2 regions of the Dinghuibacter silviterrae genome follow, and region 2 is predicted to be linked to the other one. Evidence: riboswitches for the same ligand, from Rfam matches in the RefSeq annotation. Region 2 holds a riboswitch; the other holds the start of a gene.
What was found. Region 2 has a riboswitch for cobalamin ahead of EDB95_RS05420 (TonB-dependent receptor plug domain-containing protein). Riboswitches for the same ligand answer to the same signal wherever they lie in the genome.
Positions count from the first base shown of each region.

Region 1: it holds a riboswitch for cobalamin, as region 2 does, so the genes downstream of both, metE (5-methyltetrahydropteroyltriglutamate--homocysteine S-methyltransferase) here and EDB95_RS05420 (TonB-dependent receptor plug domain-containing protein) in region 2, are expected to answer to the same signal.

Region 1 covers NZ_SODV01000001.1:96,501-106,702, reverse strand. Annotated here, with positions in the region: gene EDB95_RS00555 (serine hydrolase domain-containing protein) at 1-92, opposite strand, end outside; gene metE (5-methyltetrahydropteroyltriglutamate--homocysteine S-methyltransferase) at 149-2,428, opposite strand; cobalamin riboswitch at 2,551-2,742, opposite strand; gene EDB95_RS00545 (TonB-dependent receptor) at 2,793-5,294, opposite strand; gene EDB95_RS00540 (hypothetical protein) at 5,360-5,677, opposite strand; gene EDB95_RS00535 (nuclear transport factor 2 family protein) at 5,770-6,216, opposite strand; gene EDB95_RS00530 (helix-turn-helix domain-containing protein) at 6,206-7,030, opposite strand; gene EDB95_RS00525 (cation:proton antiporter) at 7,082-8,338, opposite strand; gene EDB95_RS00520 (DUF6915 family protein) at 8,393-8,980, shown strand; gene EDB95_RS00515 (hypothetical protein) at 8,967-9,476, shown strand; gene EDB95_RS00510 (sugar phosphate isomerase/epimerase family protein) at 9,526-10,202, opposite strand, start outside.
Region 2 covers NZ_SODV01000001.1:1,214,268-1,224,469, forward strand. Annotated here, with positions in the region: gene EDB95_RS05395 (adenosylcobinamide-GDP ribazoletransferase) at 1-680, opposite strand, end outside; gene cobT (nicotinate-nucleotide--dimethylbenzimidazole phosphoribosyltransferase) at 677-1,756, opposite strand; gene EDB95_RS05405 (Dph6-related ATP pyrophosphatase) at 1,758-2,453, opposite strand; gene EDB95_RS05410 (bifunctional adenosylcobinamide kinase/adenosylcobinamide-phosphate guanylyltransferase) at 2,450-2,962, opposite strand; gene EDB95_RS05415 (DUF6580 family putative transport protein) at 2,959-3,534, opposite strand; gene EDB95_RS05420 (TonB-dependent receptor plug domain-containing protein) at 3,544-5,514, opposite strand; cobalamin riboswitch at 5,607-5,799, opposite strand; gene EDB95_RS05425 (TolC family protein) at 5,837-7,294, shown strand; gene EDB95_RS05430 (efflux RND transporter periplasmic adaptor subunit) at 7,314-8,672, shown strand; gene EDB95_RS05435 (NAD(P)H-dependent glycerol-3-phosphate dehydrogenase) at 8,672-9,730, shown strand; gene hemW (radical SAM family heme chaperone HemW) at 9,895-10,202, opposite strand, start outside.

The DNA of each region.
Region 1 (10,202 bases), 1.1 Mb from region 2:
TCGATGGCGGTGGTCGTCAGTGGCCGGACGTATTGCGCGTTGGCGGCAAAGGAGAACGACGCCGCCAGCAGGACGAAGAGGACGCTTTTCATGTAATGAATATAAGCAAAGCGGGCGGCCCTGCAAAAGGCCGCCCGCTGCAAAAAAACTACGAAGTGCGGAGCTCCCGGGCGGTCTCGACCATGGCGACGAGTGCGGCCCTGGTCTCGGGCCAGGCCCTGGTTTTCAGACCGCAGTCGGGGTTTACCCAGAGTTGGTCGGCGGGCACGACGGACCGGGCTTTATCCATGAGGGCGCGCATTTCGGTTTTGGAAGGCACGCGGGGGGAGTGGATGTCGTAGACGCCGGGGCCGATTTCGTTGGGGTAGCGGAAGTCGGCGAAGGCGTCGAGCAGTTCCATCTGGGAGCGGGAACACTCGATGGTGATGACGTCGGCGTCCATGTCGGCGATGGCCTGGATGATGTCGTTGAATTCCGAATAGCACATGTGGGTGTGTATCTGGGTGGCGTCGGCTACGCCGCTGGCGGAAATGCGGAAGGCGCGGACGGCCCAGTCGAGGTATTCTTTCCAGTTGGCTTTGCGCAGGGGAAGGCCTTCGCGGATGGCGGGCTCGTCGATCTGGATCACGCGGATGCCGGCCTTTTCAAGGTCTGTGACTTCGTCACGGATGGCGAGGGCGATCTGGGTGCAGGTCGTACTGCGGGGCTGGTCGTTGCGGACGAAGGACCATTGCAGAATGGTCACGGGGCCGGTGAGCATGCCTTTGACCCATTTGTCGGTGAGGGACTGGGCGTAGGCGGACCAGCGGACGGTCATGGGTACCGGCCGGGAAACATCTCCGAAGATGATCGGGGGCTTGACGCAGCGGCTGCCATAGCTTTGTACCCAGCCGTTTTCGGTAAAGGCGAAGCCGTCGAGCTGCTCGCCGAAGTATTCGACCATGTCGTTGCGCTCGAACTCGCCGTGGACGAGGACGTCGATGCCGATGGATTCCTGCCAGCGGATGGCTTCCTCGGTTTCTTTTTCGATAAGCACATCATACTCCCGGGCCGTCAGTTCTCCTTTTTTCAGGCGGGCGCGGATGCCCCGTATTTCCGTTGTCTGGGGGAAGGAGCCGATGGTAGTGGTGGGGAACAGGGGCAGACGCAGCGTTTCGCGCTGACGGTCCCGGCGTTCGGGGAAGGCGTGCTGACGGCGGGCGTCTTTCTCGGTGATGAGGTCCACCCGGGACTTTACCTCCGGTTTGTGGATCAGCGGGGAGGCGCGCCGGCTATTGATGGCGTCGATATTTTCCTGTAAGAGCGGGTTGGCGCCACCGGCGGCCAGTGTACGAAGGGTGGCCACCTCCTGTACTTTTTGTTTGGCGAAGGCCAGCCATGGTTTGAGCATCGTGGTTTCCAGGTCCAGGTCGCAAGGGCTGTGGAGCAGGGAGCAGGAAGGCGCGATCCAGATCCGGTCTTTACCGATCTTACCGGCCGCCTTTTGGATGAATTGCAGGCTTTGGCGGAAATCGTTTTTCCAGATATTCCGACCGTCGACGACACCTAAGGAAAGTTTTGTACGGGTGTTGACAAAGGAAGTGGTCAGTATGTCGTCCAGTTGGGAAGGGCAGCGGACCAGGTCCAGGTGGAGTGTTCCTACGGGAAGGGCGAGGGCGGTGGACAGGTTCTCCCCATAGCATTCGAAATAGCTGGCCAGGATGATGTGCAGGTTTGGAAATGTAGCCTTGATCTCCGCATACGTTTTGACGATGGCCTGTTGTTCAGCAGTGGTAAGATCGAGGGAAAGACAGGGCTCGTCGAACTGTACATAGTACGCACCGGCCTCGTCGAGTTTTTCAAGAACGTCGAGGTAGACGGGCAGGAGTTTCTTGAGGAGATCCAGGCGGTGGAAGCCTGCCTCTTTTTCCTTACCTAATAACAGATAAGATACCGGGCCAAGCAACACGGGTTTGGCGTTGATGCCGGCTTCCCTGGCTTCGCGGTATTCATTGATCAGCTTCTGGCTGAAGAGACGGAAGGTCTGGCCGGCCGTAAATTCAGGGACGATGTAGTGGTAGTTGGTGTCGAACCACTTGGTCATTTCCATAGCGGTGACGTCATAACCGTCCTTTTGGTAACCCCGGGCCATGGCGAAAAGAAGGTCGATGTCGGGGAGCTGTTTGTCCACCGTGAGCGCATGATAGCGGTCGGGTATGGCGCCGACCATCAGGCTGGTGTCGAGCACCTGGTCATAGTAGGAGAAGTCACCGACGGGAATAAGGTCGATGCCTGCCTCCTGTTGGAGTTTCCAGTTTTGTTCACGAATCGTCTTGCCCGTGGCCATCAGCTGTGCCGCGGGGATTTTGCCGGCCCAGTATTGCTCGGCGGCTTTTTTGAGTTCACGTCGGCTGCCAATCCTCGGGTAGCCTAGGTTGTGTGTTTGCATGTCTTGCTTTTTAATGTTTTTGTAAACCGTTAAAAAGCGCTTGCTGAACCGCACAATGCTGCCTATGGAATGAAGTAGAGATGACGTTGCATCACACGACAATCGGCTTCTGTCCACGAAAGCATTGTCATACGGTGAAGGCAGGTCTCCTGGCTTGTAACATTTTCGCCGTCCTTCCCACCTCCCGGGGGAGGCAGTGGACTACGCGGGCAAAAACGGTGTCGTTACTTACAGTTGCGGGACAGCTTGTGATTTACACACAATTCCCTATTAACCCCGGTGCGGGACCGGGGACCTTCTCCGTTGATGAGGGATAAAGAAAGAGCTTCGGGCGGCAAAGATACAAAAAAAGCGGTCCGCTTGCTTAGCTGTTTTTAGGAGAGAGGTCGAATGGGACAATGACCTTGAAGGTGATGTTCCGCCCCATGTTGAACATCCCGGGCTGGATACCGGGGGGAACGACGGGGTTGTCGAAATACTTTAACCGGCTCATGTTCGACTGGTAGTTGATGTTGGCCAGGTTGGTGCCCTCGATGAAGAGCTGCACGATATTTTTGCCGGCGGCGTTCACCAGGTTGACGCCGAGACCGGCGCTCAGGAGGTTATAGCCGGCCGTATAGGTTTCCGTACCATAGGCGGCAAAGAAACGGTTCTGGGCGTCATAGTGATCAAAGCCGACGTATATATACCCTTTCTTGAAACGGCCAAAGCCCTTTTTGCTGTCCACGGTGCGCAGTTCCGTGTGGGTATGGAGCGGCGGGATAAAGGGCAGGTATTTCAGGCTGTCGGGGGCATGTCCTCCGTTGGAAAGATTGGTGCCGTAGGTCAGGGTGAGGGCGTTTTCGAAATGGAGCCAGGAGACCGGGTGGATGTCGAGATAGGCCTCGCCCCCGTCGATGCGCGCCTTGCTTTGGACATAGGAGAACTCGCTGTACTGGCCGTTGGGATTGGGCGATCCGTCGGCGTTGACCCGCTTGGGGTTACCGTTCGCGTCGAGCAGTTGTTCCTGGAAGATATAGTTTTGGATATTGTTGTCAAAGAAGCTGACGCTGGCGGTCAGGAAGGGATAGCTCAGCGCGACGCCGAAGTCTCCCTGCACACTGAATTCCGGTTTGAAATTGCTGTTGCCCACGTGGTAGATCTGCGAGCCCGGGTCGGGTCCGTTGGCGGACAGTTCGGCGATGCTGGGCGCGCGGTAGCCACGGGCAATGTTGGCCTTTACCAGGAAGTGGTCGGTGACGTTGTAGGTGGCCCCGATGCTGCCGGTGAGCCCGGAGAACGTCTTGTTCAAGGGACTGAATTGCAGGGCTACGTTAGGCGTCGTGGTGGGGTTTGGTCCTTTGTAAAGGGAAGGGTAGTAGGCTACGGATGTATCGATATAGGCACCCTGCCCGGAGAAGGAACGGGTGTCAAACCGGACACCGCCCAGCAGGTCGAATTTCTCATAGGTTTTCTTTTCCACGAGGAAAGCGCCGATGTCGAATTGGTGGTAAGCAGGGATCGGGAAATCGGTGCTGTAGCCTAAAGCATTGTTCTGGTACATCCCGTTGACACCAACGCTGGTTTCGTAACCACCCAGGTCGAAATTGTACTTGATGTCATAGTTATAGGTAGTGAGCTGGAGGTTAAGACCGGGGATATCCGGCGCGGTGGGGTGGGTAAACTCCCGCCGGTGGCTGTATTGCCAGCCAAGGTTGACATTGAGGTTACCATTGCCCAGGGCGAAGCTGCTGACGTCGTAGATGCGGTACAACTGGACGTGTTGGTGTAGGGTAGGGAGCGAATAGGAATTGAGCATCGAATTGCTGACGATCGGGCGGGTGGTGTCGGCGTCGGTGATCTGGTAGGTGAATTTGCGGGTGGCCGAGTCGCGGCTCCCGTCGGGTATTGCCTGTAGGTCATCGAACAAAGAGGCATTGAGGTAGGAATAGCCCCATTTTTTGTTAAGACCCAACATGACCCGTGCGTCTTTTTCGTTGAAGTTCGTCGCCCAGTTGCGTCCGTCCCGCTCGTTCTGGTAGTCTTTGGCCGCCTTTTGGGAAGCCTGAAGACCCCAGACAAACCCGTTCTCATTGCCTTGCAGGCGGACGGAACTATTGATCATCCCGTTGTTGGTGCCGTAGATGCCGCTGACATAGCCGAGTATTTTGCCTTGGGGCACGGGAGAGGGCGTGATCAGGTTAACGACACCCCCGATGGCGTCGGAGCCATAGCTGAGGCTGGCGGGGCCTTTGATGATCTCGACGCGGTCGATCGAGTTTTGGTCTACTTCGATGCCGTGTTCGTCGCCCCATTGCTGGCCCTCCTGGCGAATACCGTCTTCAGCCGTGACGACCCGGTTATAGCCCAGGCCGTGGATAAAGGGTTTGGAGATGTTGGGGCCCGTAGTGACGGCGCTGACACCCGGTACGTTGGCCACTGCATCGATGATATTGGTGGCGGCCGCGTGTTCCTGGAGGAAAGTTTTACTCAACGCGACAATGGGGATGGGTGTTCTTTTTAATTCCGTGGCCCTGCTGACACCGGTGACGACGACTTCATCCGTTTCGATGTTGGATATGGACATTTGAATATCCAGGGTAGACGTTTTGTTTAGGTCGATGGTCTTATAGACGGTGGCGTAGCCCACAAAGCTGATCTCCACCAGGTGAAGACCCTTGGAATTGAAGTTGAGGGTGAAATTCCCCTCCGCGTCGGTGAAGGTACCTATCTTAAGGTCGGGGATCGAAATGGAAGCACCGGCGATGGGCTTGCCATCGGTTTTTTCCTTGACGGTGCCGGATATGGAGCCGAAGAGGACGGTATTCCCTGCCATCAGGGGTTGGATATAAATTAAGGCAACAAATAGATATATGATCCGGTTCATGTTCCGTTTTGATTGTGCAGTAAAATAGACGTGAGGTCAGACTGGGGGTCTGAGATCGATTGGAATCAGGCGCAAACAGGAGTGACCGGAGGGCCTTTTAGGGAATAAAACACCTTTTCGGTATCAGGAACCGTCGTAGAGGGAATGTCTCCCAGCGCAGTAGCATTTTGGCTGGGGATAGTAAGGGTGAAGACGGTGGATTCCTCCAGCGGTAACATGGTATCGCTGAAGCAATCACAAGCCTGTTGAAGTTGTACGGGGGCTGCGGCAGAAGCGGTATTGTGCTCATGCAGCCAATGGTGCATCCACAAACGCAAGCCTACATGCTGGCTTAGGGCCAGCAGGAGAAGCACTGCAATAATCTTGGGATGCCGTCTGAACATGGGCAAAATTACTCCAAATGCAACAATATTTCAAATTTGGGAGAAAGTCGAACCGTTCATCAAAAAACGCAAGGGACTGAAAATTAATGCCCTTACCTATTTTCGATCCAGCATACTTTCAATTTTCGTTCGGCGAACAGCCAGGCGCCGCCTTGTTTGACCATTGTGTCGTAGTACCGGATACCGGCAATCATCAGCTTTTGCACCCCGTCGGGGACGGTCAGGTGATAGGCCCGGCAATAGGTGATGCCTGTTGCCCGGTCCCCGTCTACCTTGAGCGTACTTTGGCCGTTGAAGTGCATCGTTGAAAAGTATTGGTTCAGATCATTGAACACGGGGTAGAGGTTGTTTCTACCCATGACGACCTGGGTCGGCGTAGGCGATTTTTCGTCATAATATACCTCAAAGTTGGTGTCCTCGGTAAAGAGGGCTATATGTCCCTGGATATTGCGCGTATCGGCGCAATACGTGTAGGCGTCGATGAGTTCCCGGATGGCGATCCGGTCTTCCAGTTGTTGTAGCCTTTGTTCAGTGGTCATGGTTTTGGGGTTTTATTTCTGCGGGGGTCATTCCGTATTTATGCTTGAAGGAGGAGTAAAAGTGGGAGAGGTTTTCAAAACCGAGGTCGAGGTAGAAATCCTGCGGTTTCCGGTTTTTTTGCCTGATCAGGTAATAGGCTTCCGACAGGCGTTTGTCTTTGAGCCATTTTGCCGGTGAGGTCTTGAATGTTTGGGCGAATTCCCTTTTGAAACCGGTCAGGCTCCTGCCGGACAGTCTGGCAAAGTTCTCCAGCGGCGCATTGTACTGGAAATTCTTGAGCATGAATGCTTCGAGGTCTTGTTTGTGCGGGTCCGCAAAGTCAAAAAGAAAGGATTGCAGGCCTGGGCGTAGGTGTACGAGCAATGCTATGGCTTCATGGACCTTTAGGGTCGCCATCCTTGTGCTCACGTTTTTCCACTCCTTGATGTACGGCGTTATGGAATCGAAATAGCTTTTGAAAAAGGAATCGGGTTCGAGTATGATATTTTTCCCCCCACTATATTTTTCGGCACAGACAATGTCATTCTCCGACGCGAATTGTCGCAGGCGTTCGGTGGTCATCACCACGGAAAGGCATTTGTATTCATTGTTGGCGCCGGGGACCTTTTTGCTTTTGGCAAATTGATTCCCCCTGGCAAGCAACAGTTGCCCTTCTTCCAAAACCAGCTCGCCGCGCTGGTGATAAATATGGGTCTGACCCGATAGTTGATACGCCAGGAGGTGCTCAGGGACGAATTGTTCGTAGGCGTACGTTGTATCGAACGTACACGAATAAACGAAGGCGTCGCCTAGGCGCTGGAAAACGGGCCGCATATTGTAAAATTAAAAATTTAACTACGTCTCCATTTGCTGTGCGGGCCAAATTCATTTGCTGTGCGGGCCGCCTGGTCGAGGTACCCGGCGGGCAAACTTGCCGATGGTAAGGCCTTGTACGAGAATCGAAAAAAGAACGACCATGTAGGTGATGGCGACGAGGAATTGTCCCTGCATCGAGGCCGGGACAGACAACGCCAGCGCCACGGAAAGTCCCCCGCGGAGTCCGCCCCAGGTAAGGATACCGATGGCTTTTTTTTCAAAACCGGAGCGAAAGTGCAAGAGGCTTATAGGGATCAGTACGGACAGGTAACGGACGGCCAGGACGATGGGGATGACGCAGCATCCGGTAATAAGAATGGCGGTGGTGAAGGGTATGGCGATCATTTCCAGGCCGATCAGGAGGAAAAGAAGCGCGTTTAAGAGGTTGTCGGCCATGCTCCAGAATTGATCTATATAGTCCCTGGAGGTATCGGTCATGCCTTTCAGACGGGTTTTGTTACCGGTGATGAGGCCGGCCATGACCATGGCAAGGGGGCTGCTGACGTGTAAGTATTCTGCCAGGAGACTGCCACCCATGACAATGGCGATGGTGATGAGCAGTTCTACCTGGTAATAGTCAATGGTGCGCAACAGGTAGAAACCGGCGTAACCGAGGAGGACACCCAGCAGAATGCCGCCGCCCGCTTCCTGGGCGAACAGGCGCAGGACGTCTGTCAGTTGAAGATGGCCCGGCCCCGCTTGTGCGATCTGGTAGATGCATAGAAAGACAACGATGCCTACCCCGTCGTTAAAGAGCGACTCCCCGGTGATCCTGACTTCCATGGAAGGAGGTATGCCGGCTTTCCGGAGAATGCTCAGGACCGCGATGGGGTCGGTGGGCGAAATCAAGGCGCCAAAAAGAAGACAGTAGATGAGCCCGATAGGGTGGTGTAAAAGGCTACAAACGAAATATAAAAGCAGGGCGACCAGCGCGGTGGAAATTAAAACACTGATGGTCGAGAAGGTGAGTACGTAGCCGCTTTCTTTTTTTAATTGGTGGCCGTCGATGTGAATGGCGCCTGCGAAGAGCAGCAGGCCAAGCATATACCTCACGAGGATCTTATAGAAATCGATCCCGCGGATGAGGTCGGTGGCCTGCCGGAACAGGACGGGTTTTATGCCTCCCAGGATGATGATGCCCAGCGAAACGACGAGTGAGATAAGCATGACGCCGATGGTGTCGGGCAGGCGTAGGAAACGGTAGTTCAAATAGCCGAAAAGAGCGGCCAGGACGGTGAGGAGGGCGAAAACGTCGTAGAGTTGCATATAGATGACTAAAGGTATCCGATATTTCATTTATTTTAGCTGCACCTGCGTCAAATGAATTATTGGAAACATAGCCTTTTGTCAAGGAAAAAATTCCTGGGAACCCCGGAAGACTACTTGCCTATCCATAAGTTCTTGGATTCGAGCAAATTGTTTTACTTCGATATCAGGCATAGGATCCTTCTGCACCATACGTATGGGATAGATTTATGCATCGAAAAGTTTGGCGAATTTGTTTGTAATTCCGATGGGCGAAGAGTGCTCGTTCGCGATATTGCCGCGGAGCATTGTAAAGAAGATTTGCTGGGGGTTGTCCCCACTTTAAATAACTGGTTTAAATATGTAGATGATGACCTGCTTGGACATATTAAGCCGGTTCAGACGGCAGATGCCAAATTGAAGGAATTTATGTTGCGCCCGCTGTTGATGTCCGGGCTGAAGTCCACGTTGATGATCACGCACAGCAACTTTGGGATTTATCTTGCAAAGGAGTTCCTGGGAATCGATTATGCCTTGGAACTTGCATACCATCTTCAACCAACCGGTATTAATGAATTGCTGCCGTATATTAAGTTGGTCGACAGATGGCAGTATACCCCCGATATTAAACAATTGAAAGACCTTGACAATGAATCCAATTAAACAATTTTTTGCGCGGTTGTTTGGACAAGATCGTGTCGAAAAACAGGACCCGGCGAGGGCGCAGCCGGTGATCGTTCCAAACCGGACCGGGATAAATGTATTGATGGCGGGACGGGAAAAAGAGCGTATGGAAAGAATCGCAACGGGCGAAAGGGAACTTAAGGATTGGATTGTAAAGCGCGTAAGCGATAAGACCAGCCTGGTTTTTTCCTGGGAGAGCGGTGGTGATGAAGCTTTTGTTCATTTTGATGATGACATCACGGAAGAGGATGTTTCCGAGGATTTGGAGGAATATATCGTGAACAAATTGGATATACCCGATGCCGGAGAATTTAAAATGAATGGAAATGGGGTGATCTATATCGCCGATAATTTTGTCAGGGCGAAGTATAGCTCTACCATGAAAGAAATCATTGACTATAACGAGGACACAGACGAGGAGGTTTTTGGGGAAGTCGAAGTGGACAGCAATGATATTGCGTTGTTTGCTCTTTAGTTAACTTATAAACCCGGGTGGCTCTGGACTCCAGGGCCACCCGGAACGTTTACCGGGCAAGGTTGGCCTTGACGTAGGAAAAGCTGTTGGAGATGGCATCGTACACCGGGCGGCTGACCTGGTCTTGCTCGACGTAGAAGTATTCCATACCGGATTCTTTCTTGTAGCGGAATATTTCTTTATAGTCGATGACGCCGGTGCCGACTTCGGCGAAGTATTGCTGTCCGCCGGTGGTGTAGCTGGGGTCTGCTTTTACGGACATGTCTTTTACGTGCCACATTTTGAAGCGGCCGGGATGGTCTTTGATGAGCTGTATGGGGCTGAGACCGGCCCGGGTGACCCAGTACATGTCCATTTCAAAGAAAACCTGGGCCGGATCGGTTTGGTGTAGAAAGACGTCGAAGCCGGTTTTGCCACCGCCCCAGTCTTTGAATTCAAAGTTGTGGTTGTGGTAGGCGAGTTTCATGCCCGCTTTTCGGGCTTCCGTCGCTGCGACGTTGAACTTGTCGGCCAGTCGTTTGTAGTCGTCGAGGCTGGTGCGCATATTGTCCAGTAAGAAGGGGATGACGAAATAGCGGTGTCCCATGGCGGCGGCGGCGGCGATGTTATCCTTTAGTTCGTCCATGTCCCCTTTTGTCAGGTAGTTGACCATCATATAGTGACCGCTGGGGGTGGCGAGCTTGTATTTTTTGAGCAACCCGAAGAATTGTGCCGGGGTCTGGCCAA
Region 2 (10,202 bases):
CCGCCGATCCAGCGGGCGAAATAGCGGGCCAGGCCGAAGGTGACAAGGGCCGCGGGCACTAGTGTCAACAGGTAGGCCGGGGGCAGCATCAGCGCTGGAACAACAAGCACGCCCAGCGCCAGTAGGATACCTACCGGTTGCAAGCGACCGGTGACGTCCCTGGATTTGCTGGCTTCCGTGTCGCCGGCGTAGGGATAGGTTTGCATGATCGCCACCGGGAATAGGCGGCTGGCCGCGTGGGCGAAGAGCAGTAGCGCTACCAGCGGCGCTCCCGTCAGCGCTTGCAGCGTCAGGAACTTGAGCCCCAGCATTGCGCCCAGCCCAATGACGCCGAAGGTGCCCAGGCGGGAATCCTTCATGATGGCCAGGATTTTTTCTTTGGTCCAGCCCCCGCCAAAGCCGTCACACACGTCGGCGAAGCCGTCTTCGTGAAAGGCGCCGGTGGCGAGGATACTGGAGACCATGGAGGCCACCAGGGCGATGTTCACCGGGAACACGAGCCGGGCGGCTTCGTAGACGCCGGCGGCGATGAGTCCTACGATCAACCCCACCCAGGGAAAATACCGGGGGGCTTGCCGGAGGTACTCGGGGCGGTGGTCGGTCCATCGGGGGACGGGTAAACGCGTCAGGAACATGACAGCGGTGAAGAAGACGCGGACTTCGCGGCGGAGCCGGCTCATGGAGCGACCTCCTTTCCGGCGGCGCCAGCCGCCGCATCTTCGCCGGCCTGGCTCACCCCCGCGTCCGCGAAACTGGCCATTTCCACCAGGAAGGCCGCCGCGGCACGCACCAGCGGAACGACCAGGGCTGCGCCGGTACCCTCCCCAAGCCTCAGGTCCAGGCGCAACAAGGGTTTGACGTGCAGGTACTCCAGGAGACGCCGGTGCCCCTGTTCGTGGCTTTCGTGGGCGAAAATGCAATAGTCGAGGACCGCAGGCTCCATATCATGGGCGGCTAAAAGAGCGGCGCTGGTGATAAAACCATCGACGATGATCGTCATGCCGTTTTCGGCGGCGCGCAACATGGCGCCCGTCATCATAGCGATCTCGAAGCCGCCGAAGGCCTGTAGGGCTTCGCGTCCGTTCCTGACCGGGTGTAGGGACAAGGCCCGGGCGGCTGTGGCGCGTTTGGTGTCGAGTTGGGTGTCGGTCACACCGGTCCCCCGGCCGATACACGAGGCCAGGGGGATACCCGTCAGGGAGGCCATGATGAGGGCGGCGGAAGTGGTGTTCCCGATGCCCATTTCCCCAAAAGCAACGGTATTGCAACCGGTGGCTTGCAGCTCGTCCACCAAGGAAGCGCCCTTGTCCAGGGCTGCCTGGCATTCCCGGGCAGTCATGGCGGGGCCCTCCAGGTAATTGCGGGTGCCCCGTGCGATGGAGGCATTATAAAAGAGGGGGGAGTCGAGGACCTCGGGGTCGAAAACCATGTTTACACCCGCGTCCACGACCTTCAGGGCAATATCGTTGAGACGGCAAAAGACATTGATGGCGGCCCCGCCACGGATGAAATTCACGACCATCTGGGCGGTCACGGCCTGGGGATAGGGGTTGACCAGACCGGTGGCGGCGATCCCATGATCCCCGGCAAAGACCAGCAGGGAAGGACGCACGACAGCAGGAGTCAGGGTTTGCTGGATCAACCCGAGCTGGAGGGCCAGGTCTTCGAGCTGTCCGAGGGAACCCGGGGGCTTTGTCTTGTGGTTGATTTTGTCGAGCAGGGCTTCCCTCAGGGAGGCGTCGGGGGTGATAAGCATATCAGGCGATTAGGTCACAAAAATAAAAACCTGCGTTCGCATACGTACGGTAGACGACTTCGCCTTTCCGGAAAGGAACGGGTTCCCGGAAAAGAGGACCGGCATACACAAAAGAATGGAATTCGCCATTCTCCCCGCAAGGGTCGACGTCCGGTGGCAGGTCATTCAGGAGGGAACGGTCGAGCAGGCGGCCGGCAAACGAGGCGTCGAGACGTGTGCCGTCGACGCAAACAATGACAGCCTGGAAACCGAGGTCGATAAACTCCAACAGGAGGTCGCGGGTGGGCCTCTGCCAGAGCGGAAAGGCGGCCGTCCAACCGGCTTCTGCAAGGTTCTTTTCCCGGTAGGCGCGGAGGTCTTCGAGAAAGATGTCGCCAAATAAGGCCGTATGGATGCCCTCCGTGCCCATTTCCAGCAGGGCGTTCCTGAGGACGGCATTGTAGGTGTCCATACCGGCGTCCTCGGCTAAAAAGGCTTTTTTTAAGGGGATTCCAATGGCCGCGGCCTGCCGGTCCAGGAGGTTTTCCCGAACCCCGTGCATGCTCACCCGGGCGTATTCCCGGCTCAGCGTAGTCAGGAGGCAGCGGACCTCGTAGTCGCCCGTCTGCAGGGCCGTCCACAAGGCGAGGGCGGAGTCCTTGCCTCCGCTCCAGTTGAACATCGCGGGCGTGGCGCCCAAAATATTTCCGGGCGTCATGGCGCACCTTTTATCGTCACGGGGATCCCCGACACCATCAGGACGACACGCTCCGCCAGACGGGCGGCGTACTGGTTGGCCCACCCCTGAAGATCGGTAAACCGCCGCCCAACCTCCGTCTCGGCGTGGACCCCCATACCAATCTCGTTGGTGACAATAAAGAAGGTACCGGGGGTCCGGTGCAGGACGTCGACCTCGGCCTGGAAGGCGTTGAGCGAGCGCGCCACGTCCTGCGCTTCGTCTACGAAGAAATTGGTCAGCCAGAGGGTGACACAATCGATCACGGCAACGCGGCCATGTAAAGAGAGCCGGTGTATATATTTTTCCTCCTCCACACACTCCCAGGCGGCGTTTCTTTCGGCCCGGTGCCGGTCCACCCGCTCCCGGAACTCCTCGTCCCAGATCCGGGCGGTGGCCACGTGGAGGGGCCTGGGGGAAAGGGCCAGGGCCTGTTCGGAGGCATACCGGCTTTTCCCGCTGCGGGCGCCACCCGTGACCAGGATGATCATTGGATGGCCGGTTGGAGCGCCCGGTGGTGCCGGTTCATCCAGGCAAACGAACCAAAGAGGATCGTGCCATAGACGAGGGTTCCCGCGAGCACAAAGCGCTCATAGGGAATGGCGGCCACCAGACATTCGACAAAACCTGCCCCTGTTTTCGGGTACATCGTGCCTTCCAGCCATACCCCGAAGTCGGTAACGATCCAGTGGATCAGGACGGAGAGCACGGTGGCGAGGAGCACCCGGGTCACCGTGACCTTCCGGAGCAACAAACGACCTGTCACGACCATCAGAGCGAACGCCCCGTAGGTCCAGTAAAAATTTTCGTAGAAAAGCCGCCAGTGCCCATAAAAGACAAAGCGGTCCAGCAAAAGATCGCTGATCCACAGCGTCAGCAGGGGCCAGCCAAAAGCCTTGACCCGGTTGCTGAAGCAGGCACCCCCGAAAAGAGCCATGGCCCCGATGGGGGTGAACACGGCCAGGGGAGAAAGGTGGGGGTCCGTTGAAAAAATCACCCTGAGGGCGGCCACTGCCAGGAGCAAAGCGAGGACGGCGGGCGTCCGGGGATTGAATCGGGTCATAAAAATATTTTATAGGTAAAGTCTCAGTCCACCCGTAAAGGTAAATCCTAAAGTGTTATATCCATAGGTTTCCATGTAGGTGGCGCCGGTGATGTTCCGGGCGTCTACAAAAAACTTGATGTGCTGCCAACTGGGGAGCTTGTACTCAGCGTAAGCGTTCCAAAGGGTAAAGGCGTGGAGGGTCCCCTTTGCGTCGCCGCCGATGTTCCCATCGTAGTACAGGTCCGTGCGCTTGTCTTGCCATTGGACGTTGGTACTCACGAAAAAGCCGTTCCTAAACTGGTAGGATAGGGCGGCCCCGGCGCTGTTTTTCGGAATACGGTAGAGACCGGGATAGGTGGTATCGCTGCCGCCTTCTCCGGATTTGTCCGTAACGGTCCCCGTGACATAGGTATAATTGGCGGTCAGTTGGAGCCGGGGGATGATGGTCCAACTGGCTTCCGTCTCCACGCCCTGCTGGCGTTCCTTGTTCTGGTTGATGTACAGGCCGTAGGGGGGTGTTGACGTGGAGGAAAAGAAAATGACGTCCTGCAGCCACCGGTCGAAGTACGCCGCCCTCAGCCGGAAGGGGCCGGCCGTGTATTCCGCCCCGCCTTCCAGGGACAGGGCTTTTTCGGGCTTCAGGTCCTTGTTGCCATAAGATGAGTAGAGCTGGTAAAGGGAGGGGACCTTATACCCGCTGGAAAAATTAGCGAATAGTTTTATCCTGTGGGCGATGGTCACGGAGGGGTCGGCATTAAATACAAGGCTGTTCCCGTATCTGGAATTGTTGTTGTACCGTAGACCGCCGTCCAGGTATACACCCCCGGGGAGTTTGGCTGTCGCCGACGCGTACACCCCGACCTGTTGATAGTGGGCACTGTCTTTGGAAAGGACACCCGGACTTACGGGGGACCCGGGGTAGAGATACAGGGATGTTTGCTCCGTCGACAGGTGGCGGTAATCGACACCCCCGACGACGTTGACGCGGCCGGTGACGGGATAGCTTACAAAGGCCTCCCCGTAATGTTCATACCCGGTAAAAGCATCAGACGAGAAAAAGCCCTTGGCGTTCAGGTTGGGCAACGAATCGTCCAGGTCGTTGCGATGAGTCCGGTTAAAAGCATAGACCAGGTGAAGCTGGCCCTTCCCCAGTTGTGCCAGCGACTGGACGCCCGTTTGCAGGTTGGTTAGCGTATAGGTAAAGCTGGTGTCGACTAAGAAGGATCCTCCATCCGCGCTGCCGTCGAAGTGGCTATAGCGCAAAAATGGGGAAATGGTGACGCCTTTGGCCGCCTGCCAGTCCAGCGCGGCATGAAAAGCGTATTGTTTGGACCCGTCCCGGGGGTTTGGGGTGCCGGGCATGGTATCGGTTGCCTCGGGAATACCGTCGGTTTTATAATAACCAAAACCCGCGTTGTACTTTAAAACCCGCCCTACCTTACCGCCTGCGGAAACATTGCCGCTCCAGGTATTGTTGGTCCCATAGCTGCCCTGTCCGGCCAGCGCGATGGGTTTGTCGGCTCCTTTTTTTGTGATAATGTTGATCACTCCGGCAATGGCGTCCGATCCATACAATACAGACTGGCTGCCTTTGACGATCTCAATGCGGTCGATGTCTTCCAGGGTCAGGGACCGGAGGTCGATGCTGTTGTCCGTGCTGGAGGCGTCCATCAGGGGAACGCCGTCCACCATGATGAGCGTATAGCCGTTACCGGCGCCTTCCATATAGATGGACTTGACCGATCCGGGGTTGCTGCCGGCGCCGCCGACTATGATACCGGGTTGCTCGCCCAGTATCTGGGAAAGGCTTTTGGCGCCGCTCCGTTCAAGTTGTGCACGGGTGATCACATCAACCATCTTACCGGTCTGGGAAAGTTTGGTGGACGTTTTGTCGGCAGTGATAACGACCTCGTCCAGCTGACGGGAACGGGTGGTGTCGGTTTGGGCCCGGAGCAAACCGGGGATAAGCAGGACCAGTGAAGCGTAAAATCCTTTCATTCGCATGGTTTTAAACTTATCGAGTGAAAGGGGGATGAAAGCGCCTGCTGATAAGGCGCTTCTCTCTCCCGCTTTTCACCCGAAAGCGCGTAAGATAACGATGGATTCTGGCAGGTCTTCTGGCTTGCTCCACCCGGGGCGCCTTCCCGTTCCGTGGAACAGTGGCTTTTTGCCGCGGGTATATCTGTGGAGTTTACAGCTACGGGGATAGCGCCGGATTTGCACCGGTCTTCCCTTTTAACCCTTTACCCTAAGGGTAAAGAGACCAACATCCGCCGCAAAGATCATTTAAATTCCATAATTTCAGCCATATTTTTGCCTTATGCGAAAACTTACCCTTGTGTTACTCTTCGGTACCTCTGTAACGGCGCCTGGTCTCGTCAGGGCGCAGGAAAAATGGGGGCTGCGCAAATGTGTCGAATATGCGATGGCGAACAACATATCGGTAAGACAAGCAGACATCGACGCCCGGATCTCGGAGCTCACCTTCAAACAAAGCAGGGCGGCCCAGTACGGGCAGTGGTCCTTCAACACGGGGCTGGGCCTGAGTTTTGGGTATTCTGTAGACCCGACCACCAACCAATTTATCGCCACGGACTTTCTTTATCAAAGCTATACCCTGCAAGGAGGCGTGAACCTGTTCAACTGGTTTAGCCAGCGCCGCCTGATCGAATCCAACAAGTTGAGTTACCTGGCGGCAAAAACCAATATCGACAAGGTCCGCAACGACGTCTCCTTAAACGTATCGGCAGCCTACCTAACGGCCCTGGCTGCACGCCAACAGGTCGACATCAGCATTGCCCAGGTACAGCTGAGCCGGGACCAGTTGACCAACACCCAAAAGCTGGTCGATGCGGGCTCTCAACCGGAGCTGAACGCCGCGGAGCTGGAAGCCCAACTGGCCAGCGACAGCGCCGCCCTCATCTCCGCCCAGGCTACGTATGACCAGGACGTCCTGCAACTCAAAGCTACCCTGAGCCTGGACGCCGCCTATCCCTTCGTGTTGGATACACCCGCCGTGGAGACCATACCGGTCGAACCCATCGGGGAGTTGCAACCCGACCTGGTCTACGCCATGGCCGAAAGGACCTTCCCACAATCCCAGCTCAACGAATACCGCATACAAGCCGCCGACAAGGCGTATGCTTCCGCCAAGGGTCAGCTGTATCCCACGATCCAGGTCTTCGGCAGCCTTGGAGATCGTTTCTCGAACACCTTTAAACAGTTGAGCACTGCAAAGTTGGCGGGGATCGATACGACCGCGTATTTCGTCTACAACAACGGGGTCGTCAACAACGTCCTTTCCCCCAATTATACCTACGGTTATACCAAGAATTCCTTTGGCCAGTTGTGGCAGGGTTACTGGAACCAGCTCGACCAGAATTTCGGGCAGCAGGTGGGGATACAGCTCAACGTACCGATCTTTAACGGCAACCAGGCCCGTACCGCCGTGAAAAAAGCAAAGCTCAACATCCGGTCCGCCGAGCTCCAGAAAGAAAGCGATCTGCTGACGCTAAAGCAAAACGTCTACCAGGCATTTTCCGCAGCCGTGGCCGCCATGGAGCGTTTCCAGGCCAACCGGAAAGCCCTGACGACGGCCCAGACGTCGTTCGACCTGGCCAGCAAGCGCTATTCCATCGGCTTGCTCAATACCATCGACTATATTACGAACCAGAATAACCTTTTCAAAGCCAAGATCAACCTGCTCGGCTCCCAGTACGACTATGTGTTCAAGATGAAGGTGCTTGAATTTTACAAGGGGCAGGGCGTGAAGTTCTAACTACACAAAACTTTATCTAATGAAGAAATTCCTGTTGTGGACTTTGATCGTTCTCGTGGTCTTGGCTATCGTATTCTTTGTGATGAAAGCGATGAGCGGAGATGCAGGTATCAAGGTGGCCGTCGACAAAACCTATTACCGGGACATCACAGAGCTTGTCAGCGCTTCGGGAAAAGTATACCCGGAAATAGAGGTCAAGGTGAGTTCCGACGTTAGCGGGGAAGTCACGGAGCTGTTGGTCAAGGAAGGAGATACTGTTAAAAAAGGCCAGGTGGTGGCCCGTATTTACGCCGACATTTACAATTCCAGCCGCCAGCGCGCCGAAGCCATCGTCGACCAGCAGCAAGCCTCAGTGGACAATTCCAGGGCGTCCATTGCCAGCTATAAAGCCCAACTGGACCAGGCCGAAGCCGCATTTAACCGCGAAAAAACCCTCCTGGACGAAAAGGTGGTTTCCCGGTCCGAATTCGAAACGACCCAAAGCCAATACCTCACCGCCCAGGCCAACTATAACGCCGCCCTCCAGAACGTACGCAGCGGCCAGGCCGGCGTCATTTCCGCCCGGGCCAGCCTGACAGAGGCAGACAAAGACCTCTCCCGGACCATCATCCTGGCACCCATGGACGGGCTTGTTTCGCTGCTCAGTGTCAAAAAAGGCGAACGCGTTGTGGGGACCGCGCAAATGGCGGGTACCGAGATGATGCGCGTGGCCGATATGAGCCAGATCGAAGTCCAGGTGGACGTAGGAGAAAACGATATTCCCAAGGTCCGCATCGGGGACAGCGCCCAAGTAGAGGTAGACGCCTACAACAACCGGAAGTTCCGGGGCGTGGTCACGCAGATCGCCAACGGCAATGCCGCCCTGACCTCTTCCGTAACCACCACGACCAGCAATACCGATGTCACCAACTATAAGGTACACGTCCGGTTGATCCCGTCCTCCTATAAAGACCTGATCGTACCCCACAAATCGTTTCCTTTCCGCCCTGGTATGAGCGCCAGTGCCGACATCGAGACGCGGAGCAAAACCCACGTCCTGGCCGTCCCCATTCTTTCGGTGACAACAGCCGCCCCCGAAGGCCTTTCCGCCAAGACACAGGCCGCCGAAAAGAAAGAGCTGGCGGCTTCGCGGGGTGACGATGCCTCCGGCGCGCCCAACGACCTCATGGAAGTCCTGTTCCAGGTACGTGGCGACACCGTACGGAGAATTACCGTGACCACGGGTATCCAGGACAACGACTATATCGAAATCCTGAGTGGCATTCAACCCGGAGACACGGTGGTGAGCGCGCCCTTCAACGCCATCAGCAAGGAACTGAAAACCGGTACAAAAATCAAGATTACCCCCAAGGAAAAATTGTTTGAAATCAAGGATTGATGAGTCAAGAGCCTTCCATCGGCCTCATCGGAAGCGGTAGCTGGGCCACCGCGCTTGCAAAGATCCTCACCGACAAGGGAAACCCCCTGCGCTGGTGGATCAGGAGCGCGGCTTCCGTACAACACTTTTTGCAAAGACGGCACAACCCTGCCTACTTAAGTTCGGTCAATTTCGACACCAGCCTCCTTACCCTGGACACCGATGTCTCCGTCATCGTCCGGGATGCGGACCTGGTCGTCCTGGCCGTCCCCTCCGCTTATATGGAAGAAACGCTGTCCGTGCTACCGGCCGACGCCTTCCGGGGTAAAAAGGTTATTTCCGCCGTCAAGGGCATCCTGCCCGTCGGACACCGTTTGCTCAACGACTACCTGGAAGAACGTTTTCACGTTCCGCTCTCCGACTATTTTACGATCATGGGCCCCTGTCACGCCGAAGAAGTGGCCGCGGAAAAGCTCTCCTACCTCACGTTTTCGGGGATCGACCCCGCGGCCACGGCCCGCATCGCCCAGCGTTTCAACACCCCCTATCTCAATACCGTCGTCAACGATGACGTCTACGGGGTGCAATACGCCGCCGTACTAAAGAACATTTACGCCCTCGGGGCCGGGATCGCCCACGGTCTTGAATACGGTGACAACTTCCTCAGCGTCCTCATCGCCAACAGCGCCGACGAGATGGCCTCCTTTCTACGCAGGGTCGGTGCCAGGAATATGGAGGTCGGCGTCCACCACCTCATCCCCGGTGTCAGCCAGAGTCCCTTGCGCAAAACCGCCAACTACGCCGCCTCCGTCTATTTGGGCGACCTCCTCGTGACCTGCTACTCCCTGTACAGCCGGAACCGCACCTTTGGCAATATGATCGGCAAGGGATACAGCGTCCGGGCCGCCCAGCTCGAAATGAACATGGTGGCCGAGGGATACAACGCCAGCCGGAGCCTTTTTGAAATTAACAAAGAAATAGGAGCCGACATGCCCATCGCTTCCGCCGTGTATCGCATTCTGTGGGAAGGACTTCCGCCGGGCGAAGCCTTCCGGCGGATGGAAGGGGGGCTGATCTAGGGTTGGTCTTTCGCCGGGATTGTTGTAGCTTTAGGGTAGGAAAATTTCAGGAATATGCCGTTCTCATTTACAGGTTTCGGTGGTGTGGGTATTCTGGTCCTTGTGGGGCTGGCGGTCCTCCTTCAGGTCGGCCGGTGGATCAATGAGCGGTTGCACCACGGGCGCTAGCCCGGGTCCGCCTCCCCTGCGGCGGGTTCCTCGAAGAACAAGTCCGACGCAATCCCGTCGGCGAATAATTTCCCTTCCTTCGTCAGTATTCGATTTGATCCTGCGCTGAGCATCCAGCCTTTGGCTTCCATGCTTTTGGCTTGCTGCTCGATGATTCCTCTTTCGGCTTTGCCCCACTCCCTTTCGACCCGCTCCAGGTCCAGCCCTTCCATGGTGCGGATCGAGATCATGATATACTCGTTTAATCGCTGGACGGGGGTGAGGGCTTCCACTTCGAAGGGGATCTCTCCTTTTGCGATCGCCT